Linked DNA regions of Azospira inquinata. The protein of the gene in region 1 interacts with the protein of each later gene in a pairwise test. Links are inferred from orthologs where the notes say so. Each region holds a gene or a part of one and is shown on either strand. Other genes may lie near its edges.

What was found.
Region 2: the proteins of ligA (region 1) and leuS interact in binary tests that used the Escherichia coli proteins (3 or more experiments, as listed by UniProt). The link is inferred for Azospira inquinata from one-to-one orthologs.

What each region holds. Positions count from the first base shown.
Region 1 is NZ_CP064782.1:51,977-55,336, forward strand. What follows is about bases 220-3,265. They hold ligA (NAD-dependent DNA ligase LigA), read right to left. Parts: upstream 2,914-3,265; coding sequence 526-2,913; downstream 220-525. Other genes in these bases: galU (UTP--glucose-1-phosphate uridylyltransferase GalU), read right to left, coding at 220-542; Azoinq_RS00255 (cell division protein ZipA C-terminal FtsZ-binding domain-containing protein), read right to left, coding at 2,920-3,265. Outside these bases: more of galU, read right to left, coding at 1-219; more of Azoinq_RS00255, read right to left, coding at 3,266-3,360. UniProt on the Escherichia coli protein: DNA ligase that catalyzes the formation of phosphodiester linkages between 5'-phosphoryl and 3'-hydroxyl groups in double-stranded DNA using NAD as a coenzyme and as the energy source for the reaction.
Region 2 is NZ_CP064782.1:2,006,015-2,009,489, reverse strand. The notes cover bases 175-3,335. They hold leuS (leucine--tRNA ligase), read left to right. Parts: upstream 175-495; coding sequence 496-3,135; downstream 3,136-3,335. Other genes in these bases: Azoinq_RS09235 (LPS-assembly lipoprotein LptE), read left to right, coding at 3,154-3,335; Azoinq_RS09245 (hypothetical protein), read left to right, coding at 175-299. Also shown: more of Azoinq_RS09245, read left to right, coding at 1-174; more of Azoinq_RS09235, read left to right, coding at 3,336-3,475.

The DNA.
Region 1 (3,360 bases):
TCGGCCAGGGGCTTGGCATCCACAATGCCGTAGCTCTTGGTGTCGGCCCGGGGCACGTCCTGCACCCCCAGCACGGAGCAATGGTAGTAATCGAAGTTATCCACCATTTGCTTAATCACCGGCGGTTCCCCATCCAGGAGGTCGTCCGCCAGAATCACCGCAAAGGGCTCGTCCTGAACCACGGGCCGGGCGCAGAGCACCGCATGCCCCAGGCCCAGGGCTTCAGGCTGGCGGATGTAGATGCAGTTCATGTGCTTGGGCAGCATGTTGTGCACAAAATCCAGCATTTCCGTCTTGTGCCGCTCGGCCAGTTCCTTCTCCAACTCATAGGCCTTGTCAAAATGGTCTTCGATGGCCCGCTTGCTCCGGCCGGTGACAAAAATCATGTCCGTAATCCCCGCCGCGGCGGCTTCTTCCACCGCGTACTGGATCAGGGGCTTATCCACGATGGGCAGCATTTCCTTGGGACTGGCCTTGGTGGCCGGGAGAAACCGGGTACCAAGCCCGGCCACGGGGAATACCGCCTTACGAACGCTCTTCATGCACACTCTCCAGATTTAACAGGGCCAACAAGCCAGCCTCGTCCAGGACGGGGATGCCCAGCTTGTTGGCGTTATCCAGCTTGGAGCCGGCTTCTTCGCCGGCCACCACATAATGGGTTTTCTTGGACACGGAACCGCTCACCTTGCCCCCGGCCGCCTCAATCATGGCCTTGGCCTGGTCCCGCTTTAAGGTAGGCAGGGTGCCGGTGAGGACAAAGGTCTTACCGGCGGCGGGAGAGGCGGAGGTATCTCCATCCGGCTCCGGCAGGGCTTCCAGCAATTCCTGGCGGAAACCGGCCAGCCGCTCCAGCTGGGCTCGCCCGTTTTCCTCTTCCAGCCAGTGGGACAGGGCATCCCCCACCTCCCGGGGCAACACGGCCAGGGGGCCGATGAAAGCGGGCAGGCGGGCCAAATCGGCCCCTTCCGGCACCAGTTCGGCCAGACGGCGAGCCTGGATGTCCGTGAGCTTGGGCACATTCAGGGCGGCGTAAAGCACGGCCCAATCCAGCTTTTCCGCCAGCCGGGGGGCAGGCGGATGCTCGTCCCGGGGCGCCACCCCGGCGGCCAGAAGGGCTTCCAGAGCCGCCCCGTTACGGGGCTCGTCAAAGAAATCCGCGATGGAAGCCGCCACCACCCCGCCGATATCCGGCAGCACGGACAGCAGGGCCATGGGGGCCCGGCGTACCCGGTCCAGGGTGCCGAGCCAATCTGCCAGGGTCTTGGCAGTGCTCTCCCCCACATGACGGATACCCAGGGCGAAGAGCAGCCGGGCCAGGGGGGGACGTTTACTGCCAGCAATACCCGCCAGCAGGTTTTCCGCCCAGCGGGTGGGTGTCTGGCCCTGCTTCGCCGTTTCCGGTGTGGTCCCGTCCCGGGCATCGGCCCGGCGCTTCATTTCCAGGAGATCGTCCAGGGTCAAGCGATAGAGGTCGGCCACCCCGTGGATGAAGTCCAGCTCCACCAGCCGCTCCACATACCGTTCCCCTAGGCCTTCGATGTCCATCATGCGGCGCCCGGCAAAGTGGAGAATGGCCTGGATGCGCTGGGCCTGACAGGAAAATCCACCGGAACAGCGGGCCACCGCTTCCCCCGGCTCCCGCACCACATGGGCGCCGCACACCGGGCAGGTGGTGGGCATGACGAAGGGTTGGGCGTCCGCCGGACGGCGTTCCGCCACCATTCCCACCACTTCCGGAATCACGTCTCCGGCGCGGCGCACGATGACCGTATCCCCCAGGCAAATGCCGCCCTTGCGCTGGATTTCGTCCTCATTGTGCAGGGTGGCGTTGGTCACCGTGGCGCCGCCGACGAACACCGGCTCTAGCCGGGCTACCGGGGTCAGGGCACCGGTGCGGCCCACCTGGATGTCGATGGCCAGCACCCGGGTCAGCATTTCCTGGGGCGGATATTTGTGGGCCACGGCCCAGCGGGGCTCCCGGGAGCGAAAACCCAGCTGGCGCTGCCAGTCCAGGGAATTGACCTTGTACACCACCCCGTCGATATCAAAGGGCAGGGTTTCCCGGAGCTTGGCCACATCCAGATGGAACTCTTCCAGGGCCGCCGGCCCCCGCACCACCCGGCGATGTTCGCAAACCGGCACGCCGAAAGCGGCCAGGGCGTCCAGGAGCCCGGCATGGGTTTGGGGCAGTTCCCAGCCTTCCACGGCCCCCAGGCCGTAGGCAAAAAAGCACAGGGGACGGCTGGCTGCAATGGCCGGGTCCAGCTGGCGCAGGGTGCCCGCCGCCGCATTGCGGGGATTGACCAGGGTCTTATCCCCCCGGGCCTCCGCTTTCCGGTTGTACGCCTCCAGGTCGTCCTTGCGCATATAGACCTCCCCCCGGATTTCCAGGAGGGGGGGCGGATTGCCTTGCAGGCGCAGGGGAATCTGACGCACGGTGCGCAGATTCTGGGTAATGTCTTCCCCCTGAAAACCGTCGCCCCGGGTGGCGCCCTGGACAAAAAGGCCGTTCTCATAGCGGAGATTGACGGCCAAGCCGTCAAATTTCAGTTCCGCCACATATTCCACCGGTGGGGCCTCGTCCGGCAGTTCCAGTTCCTTGCGCACCCGGGCATCGAAACTCCAGGCCCCTTCCGGGCCCGTTTCCGTCTCCGTCTGGATGGACAGCATGGGCACCGCATGGATCACGGAGGCGAACTGGCTCAGAGGCTGGCCGCCTACCCGCAGAGTGGGGGAATCCGGGCTACGCAGGTCCGGAAAACCTTGTTCCAAATCCTGCAATTCCTGGAACAGCCGGTCATACTCCCCGTCCGGCACCAGGGGATTATCCAGAACGTAATAGGCGTGGCTATAGCGGGTCAGCGTCTCCCGCAGGGCGCGGGCCCGCGCCTCCACCGCAATGGGTGCAACCATAAAAACCTAGCTGAAAAGGCGCAGGGCCAGGCTGCCCCCGGCGGTGAGCCCGTGCTTGGCCATGGTGCCCTGATACTGGCCGATCTGGCGACGGATGGGCTCCAGCTGGGGCTCGGTGAGGGGCTGCCGGTTGTCATCCACCACCACCCCGTGGAGGGTGTCGGCGAAACGCCGGGCCTGCTCGGCCATCTGGTTGAAAACCCGATCCCCATTGGGCACCTGGGGCACGTCCAAAAGGAAGGTCATGCCCTGAACCAGGGTGGTCTTCATGGATTCCAGGGAAAAGGGCGTGGCCCCCTGGTTGGAGAGGGTGTAAAGCACCCGGCCGTCGTCGTCCCGGCGGGTGAAAACCCCGTCCATACCCAGGGTCATACCCGCCGCCTCGGCCAAAGCCCGCACTTTGGTGCCGGGGAAGGCCTGGCTGGTGGCCACCACATTGATGCCTAC
Region 2 (3,475 bases), 2.0 Mb from region 1 along the record:
ACGGCAACGATTTCGCCAGTCAGGCCCTGGAACGGCTCCTGACCCTGGCCAAGATTGACCACGATGCCATTCCCCGGGAAGGGAAGACGGGCACCACGGATCAAGCCCCCTGCCCCCCTTGCTTCACCGGTGTGGCCCTGCCCGCCGCCTATGCGGAGGCCGCCCCCAACATGAGCTGGATCTGGGGTCACCAGGGGCGCATGGCCCAGTTCGGCCTGACCGCCGCCGTCAATGCGGCCAAGTTCTGGCAGGACACCTGGAACGGCCTGTTCAAGCCCTATGTGCGCTTCGGCAGCTAAAGGGCGCCCCGCAAGAATTGCAGTAACTCCTCCTCTGTAGTCTGTAGCTTGTTTGACGGCGTCGGGATCACTCCTGACGCCGTTTTTTTATGGCCATCGGCCCCGCCCGGCCCGGCCCACCGTGATTCGGTCCCAGGCCCGAGGGGCGAGCGGTTATAATTTCGTCCTTTGAAACACTTCATTCTGGCCCGACCCCATGCAGGAAAAATATCAAGCCGCCGCCGTGGAAACCGCCGCCCAACAGCACTGGGTTCAAACCCAGGCCGCCCGGGCCGTGGCAAACCTCTCCCAGCCCAAGTACTACTGCCTGTCCATGTTCCCCTATCCCTCCGGGAAGCTGCACATGGGCCACGTGCGCAACTACACCATCGGCGACGTGCTTTCCCGCTTTCACCAGATGCAGGGCTTCAACGTGCTCCAGCCCATGGGCTGGGACGCCTTCGGCATGCCGGCGGAAAACGCCGCCATCCAGCACCAGGTGCCTCCCGCCCAATGGACCTACGCCAATATCGATTACATGCGCAGTCAGCTCCAACGCCTGGGCTTCGCCATCGACTGGGAACGGGAAATCGCCACCTGCAAGCCGGACTACTACCGCTGGGAACAATGGCTGTTCACTCGGCTCTTTGAAAAGGGCCTGATCTACAAGCGCCTGGGCACGGTGAACTGGGACCCGGTGGACCAGACCGTGCTGGCCAACGAACAGGTCATCGATGGCCGGGGCTGGCGTTCCGGCGCCCTGGTGGAAAAGCGGGAAATCCCCATGTATTACATGAAGATCACCGCCTACGCCGAAGAACTGCTGGCAGACCTGGATCAGCTGGAAGGCTGGCCCGAGCAGGTACGCCTGATGCAGAAAAACTGGATCGGCAAGAGCACCGGCGTGCGCCTAGCCTTCCCCTACGAGCTGGACGGTAAAGCCGACAAGCTGTGGGTTTTCACCACCCGGGCCGACACCTTGATGGGGGTCACCTTCGTGGCCGTGGCCGCCGAACACCCCCTGGCCACCCGGGCCGCCCAGAACAATCCGGAACTGGCCGCCTTCATTGAGGAATGCAAAAAAGGGGGCGTGGCCGAGGCGGATATCGCCACCATGGAAAAGAAGGGCATGCCCACGGGCATCTTCGTCCAGCACCCCCTCACCGGCGAAAAGGTGGAAGTGTGGGTGGGCAACTACGTGCTCATGAGCTACGGGGAAGGGGCCGTCATGGCCGTCCCGGCCCACGATGAACGGGATTTCGCCTTTGCCCAGAAATACGGCCTGACCATCAAGCAGGTCATCGCCGCAGCAGGGGAAAGCTTCAGTCTGGACGGCTGGCAGGAATGGTACGGGGACAAGACCCGGGCCGTCTGCGTCAATTCCGGCAAATACGATGGCCTAGCCTATGAAGCCGCCGTGGACGCCATTGCCGCCGATCTGGCCGCCAAGGGCCTGGGGGAAAAGAAGGTTCAGTTCCGCCTGCGGGACTGGGGTATTTCCCGGCAGCGCTACTGGGGCTGCCCCATTCCGGTGATCCATTGCGACAGCTGCGGCGACGTGCCCGTGCCCGACGACCAGCTGCCCGTGGTGCTGCCGGAACAGGTGCAGGTCACCGGGGCCGGTTCCCCCCTGGCGAAAATGCCCGAATTCTATGAAACCACCTGTCCCAAGTGCGGCAAACCGGCCAAGCGGGAAACGGACACCATGGACACCTTCGTGGAGTCTTCCTGGTACTTCCTCCGCTACGCCAGCCCGGACAGCGACCAGGCCATGCTGGGCAAGGAAGCGGCCTACTGGTGCAAGGGCGGTATCGATCAGTACATCGGCGGCATTGAACACGCCATCCTGCACCTGCTCTACTCCCGCTTTTTCACCAAGCTGATGCGGGACGTGGGGGTCTTCGACTTCGGCGACACCCAGCTGAAGCTGGACGAGCCCTTCGCCAACCTGCTCACCCAGGGCATGGTGGTGGCCCCCTCCTTCTTCCGGGAAGACGCCAGCGGCAAGAAACAGTGGTTCAACCCCACGGAAGTGGATGTGACCACGGACGACCGGGGCCGCCCCGTGGGCGCCACCCTCAAGGCCGACGGCCAGCCGGTGGTGATCGGCGGCACGGAAAAGATGTCCAAGTCCAAGAACAACGGGGTGGATCCCCAGGCCCTGATCGACCAGTTCGGGGCGGACACCGCCCGGCTGTTCATCATGTTCGCCGCCCCCCCCGACCAGTCCCTGGAATGGTCCGACGCCGGGGTGGAAGGGGCCCACCGCTTCCTCAAACGGCTCTGGAAGCTGGTCTATGAACACACTCTGGAAGGCCCGGTGGAAGCTTGGAACGGGGAACAGCCGGCGGAAGACCTGGCCACGCCATTGAAGGATTTCCGCCGCCACCTGCACCAAACCATTGCCAAGGTGACGGACGACTTCGGCCGCCGCAAGCAGTTCAACACCGCCATCGCCGCCGTGATGGAACTGCTCAACGCCTACGCCAAGCTGGACAGCGACTCGGACGCCGCCCGGGCGGTGAAACAGGAAGCCCTGGAAGCCGCCGTGCTCATGCTCTACCCCATCGTGCCCCACATCGGCCAGGCCCTTTACGGGGAACTCCGTCCCGGCGCCGACGCGGGCCGTCAGGCCTTCCCCAAAGCCGATCCCGCCGCCCTGGTGCAGGACGAGGTGGAACTGATGGTGCAGGTGAACGGCAAGCTGCGGGGCCGCATTACCGTGGCCGCCACCGCCGACAAGGGGGCCGTGGAAGCGGCTGCTCTGGCCTCGGAAAGCGCCCAGAAGTACATGGAAGGCAAGGCCCCCAAGAAGGTGGTGGTGGTGCCCGGCCGTCTGGTCAATATCGTTGTTTAAGCCCCGAGGAGAGCGTCCGTGCGCCGCCTGATCCTGCCCTGTCTGGCCCTGCTGGCCGGCGTCCTGATGCTCTTCGCCGCCGGTTGCGGCTTCCAGCTCAAGGCGCCCCCGGCCCTGCCCTTCCACACCATGAAAATCGATCTGCCGGAAAACTCGGACGTGGGTATCTACCTGCGCCGGGCCATCCGCACCAGCAGCACCACCCAGCTGGTAGATAAGGCGGAGGACGCGGAAGCCATCTTCGTCCAGACCAGCTACCTGCAACAGCGGGATGTGCTGTCCTATAGCGGCGGCGGCAAGATTCAGGAATACCAGCTGCGGATTCTCATCGCCTATCGCA